DNA from 4 places in the Shinella sp. R2-11 genome. Region 1 is predicted to be linked to each of the others. Evidence: riboswitches for the same ligand, from Rfam matches in the RefSeq annotation. Region 1 holds a riboswitch; each other region holds the start of a gene.
What was found. A riboswitch is a leader RNA that binds a small molecule or an ion and turns the genes downstream of it on or off. The one in region 1 is predicted to bind cobalamin.
Positions count from the first base shown of each region.

Region 1 (2,190 bases):
CCTCAGCGCCGCAGCCCTTCAGCACGTCGCCGTCGACGCCGAGGTCGCCGAACTCGTTGATGATGAGCGCGATGCGCTTTCCGCCGGCATTCTGCAGGAGGTTGCGGATCATCGTCGTCTTGCCCGCGCCGAGGAAGCCGGTGATGACGGTGGCGGGAATTTTCTGTTGCAGCATGGCTCAACCCTTCATTTTCAGCGGCAGTCCGGCCGCGATAAAATAGACTTCAGGCACGAGGGCGGCCACCTGTTGGTGCAGCCGCCCGGCATGGTCGCGGAATTCGCGCGCCATGCGATTGTCAGGCACGATTCCAAGGCCGACCTCGTTCGACACGAGGACCAGCCGGCCGGGGGCGCCAGCGATCGCGGCGAGAAGGCCGGAAAATTCGGCGGGAATGTCGCGCTCCTCCAGCATCAGGTTCGTCACCCAGAGCGTCAGGCAATCGACGAGCACCGCGCGGTCTTCCCGCGCTACCTCGCCGATGCGTGCGGCAAGGGCCAGCGGCTCCTCATGCGTCCGCCACCCGCCGCCCCGGTCTTCCCGGTGTTTTGCGATGCGCTGGCGCATCTCGTCGTCGAAGGCGCGGCCGGTGGCGATGTAATGGCGTTCGAGGCCGGTCCCGGCGACCAGCCTTTCGGCGAATGCGGATTTTCCCGAACGCGCTCCGCCCAGCACGAGCACGGCTCCGCCGTGAGGAACCGTCATCGTCCAGCGTTCCGGAAATTCATGTCGAAAGTGACCGCCATCGCGGCGGCCTCAGGCAGGCGCGATGGCAGGAGGCGCGCACGCGGCCCCGGCCGGACCGGCCCGGAGCCAAAGGGGTGATGTGGATAGCGCCATGACAACCTCCGTTCAGGCACAGGGGAAAAGCTCCCCGGATCGGGCGACATGCCCTCTGTCGGATGGCAGGTTTCCTGGCTCGCGGCGTCAGGTGCCAAGGCACCGGCGGAACGCTCTCACCTTCCCGGGCAGGCTTTGCGAAAGGCGGACGATTCGTAGAGATAGAGGCGTCCAACCCCGGCTTATCGCAAAAGAGCCCAGTGGCTTTTCCGATGGTTCTCCGGCGCCTTGTCGGGGTGGCACCATGCCGCCCCGCACGCCGTCGGTTCCATCGGCCGATCGTTCCTCGCCACTCTACAGTCGCGGGGTCGGCCGTGATTGCGGCGCCCGATCTGGGTCCACCGTGTCACGTTCCCTTCTCTCCCGGGCCGGTTTGCGGCCGTCGGGAACCATCCGATGGTCGGATGATTAAGCGTGCCCCGCCGCCAAGTCAATCGAGCGGCGGGCATAAGAAGCCCTTGTGCCCCGGCCTCAATAGCCGGGGATGATCACCACGCCGCCACGGCGATTGTAATAGCCGTCGTCGCGGTAGTACGGCCCGTCATAATAGCCGTCGACGGGGCCTTCCAGCATGTCGTATTCGCGCTGCCGCTGGTAGCGCCGCTGGCGGGTCTGGCGCGCCTCGGCATATTGCGCGGCCTCGCGCAGCACGCGGTACTGCTGGCGCGTGAGATAGCCGCTGGCGCGATAGCCCGACGCGCCCTGCCAGGCGGAGATCGCCGCGCGGGTGCGCGGACCGAAGACGCCGTCGGCGCCATAGGTGTTGTAGCCGAGCGCGCTCAGCCAGCGCTGGGCCTGGGCGCGCAGCGAGCGGTCCATATAGGCCTCGCGCGGATCGACCACGGGCTGCTCCACGGCCTTGCGCTCGGTGTCCGCGGTCGCCGTGCCGGTTTCCAGCCGCTTGGCCTTCGAGAGCGCGGCAAGTCGCTCGCGGGCATCCGCGAGGAAGCGGCCGTTCGGATAGGCCGCGATATAGGCGCGGAACGCCTTTTCGGAACCGTCGAGCACCGCCTTCTGGAACGTCTCCTCCTCGCGCCTGGCGTCCTCCGCCTTGCGGGCTGCGACGCCGCCGTCCTGACCGCCGGCGGCTTCAGCCTTGCCGGCATTCGCCGAGGCAGCGCCGCCTTCGGCCTGCTTGCGGGCGGCAGCGGCTTCTTCGGCGCGCTTTTCGGCCTCCTTGGCAAGGCGGGCGGCTTCCGCGGCCTTGGCCTCAGCATCCGCCGCCGCTTTCGCGGCCTCGGCCTTCAGGCGCTCCACTTCGGCCGCCTTCTCATCGGCAAGCTTGCGGGCGGCGGCAGCCTCCTGCTCGATGCGCGCCTTCTCGGCGGCAGCGGCCTTTTCGGCTTCGACGC
Region 1 covers NZ_JBVAPC010000002.1:601,968-604,157, forward strand. Annotated here, with positions in the region: gene cobW (cobalamin biosynthesis protein CobW) at 1-175, opposite strand, end outside; gene cobU (bifunctional adenosylcobinamide kinase/adenosylcobinamide-phosphate guanylyltransferase) at 179-703, opposite strand; cobalamin riboswitch at 886-1,247, opposite strand; gene ACZ1A1_RS07585 (peptidoglycan-binding domain-containing protein) at 1,310-2,190, opposite strand, start outside.

Region 2 (2,190 bases), on a different contig from region 1:
CCCGCCCTCGTCAACATGGTTGAGGCGGCCCGCCGGCTGCGCGCGCCGGCGGCGGCGCAATGAGCCCTGCCGCTGCAGGCATCGAGACGCCGGGAGCAATCCCGGCGTCTTCGAGCCGTCTGGTCGCGCTCGTCTTTCCGGGCGACACCAACCATCACGGCACGCTCTTCGGCGGCGCCGGCCTTGCCATGATGGATCGGGTCGCCTTCATCGCGGCGACGCGCCATGGGCGCGTGCCCTTCGTCACGGCCTCCTGCGAGCGCGTCGATTTCCAGGGGCCGGCCCGTGTCGGCGAGCTGGTCGAGCTCGTGGCGCGCGTTGCGCGTGTCGGCCGCAAGTCGATGGCGGTGGACGTGGAGATGATCGCCGAAGACCTGCTCGGCGGCGCCCGGCGGCTCTGCACGCGCGGTGCCTTCAACATGGTCGCGGTGCCCGAGGATAAGGCGCCCGGCTGGCGCCTGCCGCCGCTCGGCGACGCGCCCGCCGAACCGGCCGGCGGGCTGCGGGCGAGCGACATCGTCTTCGCCGACCAGGCCAACAGCTTCGGTCGCCTCTTCGGCGGCGAGGCGCTGGCGGCCATGACCAAGGCCGCCTTCGTCGCGGCCACGCGGCACAGCCGCCGCATCGCCGTGCTCGCCGCCTCCGAACGGGTGGATTTCCGCGCACCCGTCGCCGTCGGGTCCATCGTCGATACCGTCGCCGAGGTGGTGGAGGTCGGGCGAACCTCCATGACGGTCGCCGTCGAGCTCTGGTCGGAGGACCTGATGAGCGGCCGGCGTACGCTCACCGCGAGCGGCCGCTTCGTCATGGTCGCCGTCGACGGCAGCGACCGGCCGGTGCCGGTGGCGCGCAATGAAGCCGTGGAAAATCCATCATAGCCGTTGACGCATTTTTTACCTCGTCTACTATATCTTGTGTTCGAGGTTCCTTCGATTCGAAAGGATGGAAGGCTAAGACGGGAATCCGGGGTGGCCATGATGGCCGCGTCAATCCGGAGCTGCCCCCGCAACTGTAAGCGGCGAGCATTCGTTCGATGAGCCACTGGGGCGCAAATGCCTTGGGAAGGCGGACGGATGCCGCGACCCGCAAGCCAGGAGACCTGCCTCGAACATGAACGTCCACGGGCGGGGTGTCCGGATGGCGAGCGTTGGGTCGCGCAGAATGCCGCCCGCCGTCTCCCCCGATCCCCCGCGAAATGCCTCGGGGTGAAGTCATGTCGATCGTGTTGCCAGTCCATCCGCGCGAGTAGGCGGCGCCCCGCGTCCGGCCGTCCGTAGACGGCCGCCCTTATCACCGAGAACGTATCGAGCGGCCATCGGCGGATGGCCGGGCGATATCCCATGCCCGATCGAAAACGAGGAAAGCCATGTCCATCACCGTCTACTCCAAGCCCGCCTGCGTCCAGTGCACCGCGACCACCCGCGCGCTCGACCGCCAGGGCATCGACTACCACGTCGTCGACATTTCCGAGGACGCCGATGCCTATGCGCTCGTGCAGGGTCTCGGCTACCGTCAGGTCCCGGTCGTCATCGCCGGCGAGCAGCATTGGGCCGGCTTCCGCCCGGACATGATCAGCGCGCTCGCCTGAGGAGAAGGCGGTGGGGGACCTCGTCTATTTTTCCAGCCGGTCGGAGAACACCCGGCGCTTCGTGGAAAAGCTCGGGGTCGAGGCCCTGCGCCTGCCGCTCGACGCCGCCGGTGAAGCCCCGCAGGCCGACCGGCCCTTCGTGCTGGTTTCGCCGACCTATGGCGGGGGCGGGGAGAAGGGAGCGGTGCCCAAGCCCGTCATCCGCTTCCTCAACAATCCGCGCAACCGCAGCCTGATCCGCGGCGTCATCGCGGCGGGCAACACCAATTTCGGCGCCGGATATGCCGTCGCGGGAAACATCATCTCCGCGAAATGCGCGGTGCCGTTCCTCTACCGCTTCGAGCTGCTCGGCACGGATGAGGACGTCGACAATGTCAGACAGGGACTGGAACGATTTTGGACACGATGAACGCTTCGACGCCGCGGGATGCGAGCGAAAAACCGCCTCACGCTTTTTCTCATCCTGCGGGAGATAAGCCGGCGAAGGCTCCGGAGATCACGGCGCTGGATTACCACGCGCTGAACGCCATGCTGAACCTCTACGACGAGGAGGGGAAGATCCAGCTCGACAAGGACCGGCAGGCGGCCAAGCAGTATTTCCT
Region 2 covers NZ_JBVAPC010000001.1:314,216-316,405, reverse strand. Annotated here, with positions in the region: gene metE (5-methyltetrahydropteroyltriglutamate--homocysteine S-methyltransferase) at 1-63, shown strand, start outside; gene ACZ1A1_RS01560 (acyl-CoA thioesterase) at 60-878, shown strand; cobalamin riboswitch at 905-1,121, shown strand; gene nrdH (glutaredoxin-like protein NrdH) at 1,367-1,588, shown strand; gene nrdI (class Ib ribonucleoside-diphosphate reductase assembly flavoprotein NrdI) at 1,599-1,997, shown strand; gene nrdE (class 1b ribonucleoside-diphosphate reductase subunit alpha) at 1,994-2,190, shown strand, end outside.
Region 2: linked by a shared signal. The riboswitch ahead of nrdH (glutaredoxin-like protein NrdH) and the one ahead of cobU (bifunctional adenosylcobinamide kinase/adenosylcobinamide-phosphate guanylyltransferase) in region 1 are both predicted to bind cobalamin.

Region 3 (2,190 bases), on a different contig from region 1:
TCGCCAGCTTCGGATCGTCCGTGCGGAAGATCACGCCGTTGCCGCGCACCGTGCGGTCGATCCTGAGGCGGCCTTCCTCCTCGGCCGGCGCGATGGCGACGGCGAAATACATGCGTCCGGGCTTGCGCGAGATGCCGGCGAAGAACTGTTCCTCGTCGCCGATCTCGGCCAGGAAATTGGCCATGTAGAAGGCCCATTGCACATTTTCGAATTCCGCGAAGCGGCTGTTGGCGACGGTGATATGGCAATAGCCGAGATGCGGCGTCTCGGCGAGCGTGCGGTGGAAGACCAGCTTGGGAAAGCGGATCGATCGGTGGAAGCCGTTGATGCGCTCATGGGTGATGTCGCCGGCGCGTTCCAGCTTGCGGCCGGTGCGCTCGGCCACTTCCTCATAGCTGAGATAGCGCTTCTCGCTCGGGCTCCAGGCGATGCTCCGGTCGATGCGGCCGGTGCGCAGGAACTCCGTATGCACGGCGGATCGGGGCGGATTGGCCCGCTTGAAGGCGACGGCGTCGTAGTACCGGAATTTCGTCTGCTGCACGCCTCGGGTACTCCATCCACGCGTCCTGTCCGGCAAAAGTTTATGGAAACGTCGTTAAGTATTTCTTTCATTCCGCGACGTCGCAAACCCGTAAGGAATATGGTCGCAATATGACAAGGGCCGCCGCTGCGGCGCCGATGGGCCGAAAGCGCGGGAAACGCCCGCGGATTTGAAGCCTATCCATATGAGATATCAGGTAAAACAGAGGCCGCGGGTGCCGACCTCCCTGGCTGTGACCTGTCGTCAAATCAAGAGGCCGTGTCGTTTTCCGGCATGCCGTGCGGGCGCTCTTGCGCTTAGATAGGTTCACTCAAGGCGTCACCCTCGGCAGAGGGCGCGAAAATTGGGAAGCCGGTTGAAATCCGGCGCTGCCCCCGCAACGGTGTTGGAGGCGCGGAAAGCCCGACGGAGGAAGGATCCGGAAGGCGCCGCGACAGTCCCAGGAGGGACGCTCCTCAGCCCGGAAACCAGCCTGGAGGAACGATCGTGACGGCTGCGGCGGGCGGCCGGGAAGCGTGCAGTTCCGGGCTTGGTCCCGGGGGCCGTCTCCTTCCGTACGCCTCGGCGAATTTGGATATCTGAGGATCCCGGCATGGACATTCGCAGCGACGTGCTCCGCAAGCTCAAGAACCGGCGCGAAGGCTACAGCCTCGAGCAGGCCTTCTACACCGACCCCGATTACTACAAGCTCGACCTGGAGACGATCTGGTACCGCGACTGGCTGTTCGTCGGCCACGATTGCGAGATCCCGAAGGCCGGCAACTATTTCACCGTGCAGATCGGCGACTATCCCGTCGTCATCACCCGGGACCGCTCGGGCACCGTGCGCGCGCTGCACAATTCCTGCCGCCACCGCGGCTCGCGCGTCTGCACGCAGCACAGGGGCAGCGCCGCCAAGCTCGTCTGTCCCTATCACCAGTGGACCTACGAACTCGACGGTTCCCTGCTCTTCGCCCGCCATATGGACGAGACCTTCGACAAGAGCGAGCATGGCCTGAAGCCGGTCCATTGCCAGACGGTCGGCGGCTACATCTTCATCTGTCTCGCCGAGGACGCGCCGGACTTCGCACCCTTCGTTTCGCTCGTCGAGCCCTACATCGCCCGCCATCGCCTCGGCGAGACCAAGGTCGCCTTCGAAAGCACCATCGTCGAGAAGGGCAACTGGAAGCTCGTCTGGGAAAACAACCGCGAGTGCTACCATTGCGCGGCGAACCATCCCGAGCTCTGCCGCACCTATCCGGAAGCGCCGAGCGCGACCGGCGTGCAGGGTGCGCAGGACGATCCGGAAATCTCCGGCCACTGGGCCAAGTGCGAGGCCGCCGGCCTGCCGAGCCAGTTCCGCATGTCGCCGACCGGCCAGTTCCGCGCCGCACGCATGCCGCTGATCCAGGACGCCGAGAGCTACACCATGTCCGGCGCCCGCGCCGTGCAGCGCCCGCTCTCCAACGACGTGCTGGAAAACCATATCGGCGCGTTGCTGCTCTTCCACTACCCCACGACGTGGAACCACGTTCTGGCCGACCATGCCATCACCTTCCGCGTGCTGCCGCTCGGCCCCGAGCTGACCCAGGTCACGACCAAGTGGCTTGTCAACAAGGATGCGGTGGAGGGCGTCGACTACCGTCTCGACGAGCTCACCCATGTCTGGA
Region 3 covers NZ_JBVAPC010000011.1:31,997-34,186, forward strand. Annotated here, with positions in the region: gene ACZ1A1_RS22515 (DUF6656 family protein) at 1-541, opposite strand, end outside; cobalamin riboswitch at 838-1,031, shown strand; gene ACZ1A1_RS22520 (aromatic ring-hydroxylating oxygenase subunit alpha) at 1,134-2,190, shown strand, end outside.
Region 3: linked by a shared signal. The riboswitch ahead of ACZ1A1_RS22520 (aromatic ring-hydroxylating oxygenase subunit alpha) and the one ahead of cobU (bifunctional adenosylcobinamide kinase/adenosylcobinamide-phosphate guanylyltransferase) in region 1 are both predicted to bind cobalamin.

Region 4 (2,190 bases), on a different contig from region 1:
CATTATCTTCAACTGGCATGAGCGTGAGAATGATCGGACAGGTGCGAACGGAAACGGGACGGCTTCCAGCCTCGATAGAAGCCCTGCCGAAACAGGTCCCGCCGGTCGCGGACCTCGTCACGCTTTTGCCGCGGGGCGTGCGCGTCTACCTGACGGATATCGGCGCGCCGGAGACCGAGGCGGAAACGCTGGCGGCCGCCCGCCGGCTGCATGAGGCCGGCTGCGTGCCGGTGCCGCATCTCGCCGCCCGGCGGATCGCCTCGCGGGATGCGCTGGAACGGCGCGTCGGCCGCCTCGCAGAGGAGGCGGGCGTCATGGACGTCCTGGTGGTCGGCGGCGGCATCACGCCGCCGGCCGGGCCCTTCTCGTCCTCGCTCGACGTTCTGGAAACGGGCATTCTCGACCGCTTCGGCATCCGCGATTTCGCCATTGCCGGCCATCCCGAGGGCAGCCCCGATTTCACCGACGCAGTCGCGCTGGAAGCGTTACGCCGCAAGCTGGATTTCGCCGAGCGGACGGATGCCCGCCTGCGCATCGTCACGCAGTTCGGCTTCGACGCGCAGAAGGCCATCGCCTGGGCGGACGGGCTGGTGCGCGCCGGCATCGACATCCCGATCCATCTCGGCGTCGCGGGACCGGCCAAGATCACGACGCTCATCAAATACGGAACCATGTGCGGGATCGGAAACTCCCTCTCCGTCCTGACCCGGCATGGCGGCGGGCTCATGGCGCTTGCCGCCGGCTATTCGCCGGAAACGGTCGTCGGCCCCGTCGAGGAGCGCTGGCGCGCGGCGACGCCGGGTCCCATCACTCAGATTCATGTCTTCCCCTTCGGCGGGCTGGACAAGTCGGCCGCATGGCTGCGCAAGCGCGGCTCCTGGTGACGTTCTGCGCCAGCCAAAGGCATCATTCGGGAAAATAAAGATATAAAGATTTCTTTATGTCTATTGACATTCCGCCCGTTCTCGGACGAAATCCCCCTGTCATGGTTCCCCGGCACAGGCTTGCCTGACCGAGGGCTAAGAGGGAATCCGGTGCGTCGATCCGTCGGCAATGCCGGAGCTGCCCCCGCAACTGTAAGCGGCGAGCCGTTGTCCACGATGTCACTGGGGCGAAATCCCTGGGAAGACGGGCAGCGGCGGCGACCCGTGAGCCAGGAGACCTGCCAAGACAAATAACGTCCACGGGCGGGGTGTCCCGGTGGTTGCTGCGACCCGCCCGACAGCGGCGGTCCTCGCACGCGTCCGCTTACCCATGCCCCCACGAACCAATGGGGTATGACAATGTCACATCGAACTCTGCCGGTCGCCACTCTCGGCTTCCCGCGCATCGGCCGCCACCGCGAGCTGAAATTCGCCCTCGAGGGCTACTGGTCCGGCAAGATCGCCGAAAGCGACCTCCTCGAAACGGCCGCAAGGCTGCGCGCCGAGAACTGGGCGCTCCAGCGTGACCGGGGGATCACGAAGATCCCTTCCAACGACTTCTCCCTCTACGACCACGTGCTCGACACCGCCGTCATGGTCGGCGCGATCCCGGCCGCCTATGGCTGGAAGGGCGGAGCGGTGCCGCTTTCCGTCTATTTCGCCATGGCGCGCGGCAGCGAGGGCGACAGCAATGCCGGCTGCGGCCATGCCCACCACGGCCACGGCGTCCCGGCGCTCGAAATGACCAAGTGGTTCGACACGAACTACCACTACATGGTGCCGGAAGTCTCGGAGGATCAGGTCTTCACGCTGACTTCGCAGAAGCCCGTCGATCATTTCCTGGAGGCGAGGGCGCTCGGCATCCACACAAGGCCCGTCGTGCTCGGCCCGGTCACCTTCCTGAAGCTCGCCAAGGCGCGGCCCTCGACGTTCAAGCCGCTCGACCTTCTTGAGAGGCTGCTTCCGGTCTACGAGGAGCTGCTCGGACGCCTCGCCGCCGCCGGTGCCGACTGGGTGCAGGTCGACGAGCCGATCCTCGCACTCGACCTCACCGAAGGCGAGCGCCACGCCCTTGCGGTCGCCTATGATCGCCTCGCCGAGGCGGCGCCAAGCCTGAAGATCCTGCTGGCGACCTATTTCGGTGCGCTCGGCGACAACCTTGCGGCTGCCGCCGCGCTGCCGGTCGCCGGTCTCCATGTCGACCTCGCGCGGGCGCCGGAACAGCTCGATGCGGTCGCCGGGGCCGTCCGTGTCGACCGGGTCCTCT
Region 4 covers NZ_JBVAPC010000001.1:317,776-319,965, reverse strand. Annotated here, with positions in the region: gene ACZ1A1_RS01570 (methylenetetrahydrofolate reductase) at 30-884, shown strand; cobalamin riboswitch at 970-1,184, shown strand; gene metE (5-methyltetrahydropteroyltriglutamate--homocysteine S-methyltransferase) at 1,284-2,190, shown strand, end outside.
Region 4: linked by a shared signal. The riboswitch ahead of metE (5-methyltetrahydropteroyltriglutamate--homocysteine S-methyltransferase) and the one ahead of cobU (bifunctional adenosylcobinamide kinase/adenosylcobinamide-phosphate guanylyltransferase) in region 1 are both predicted to bind cobalamin.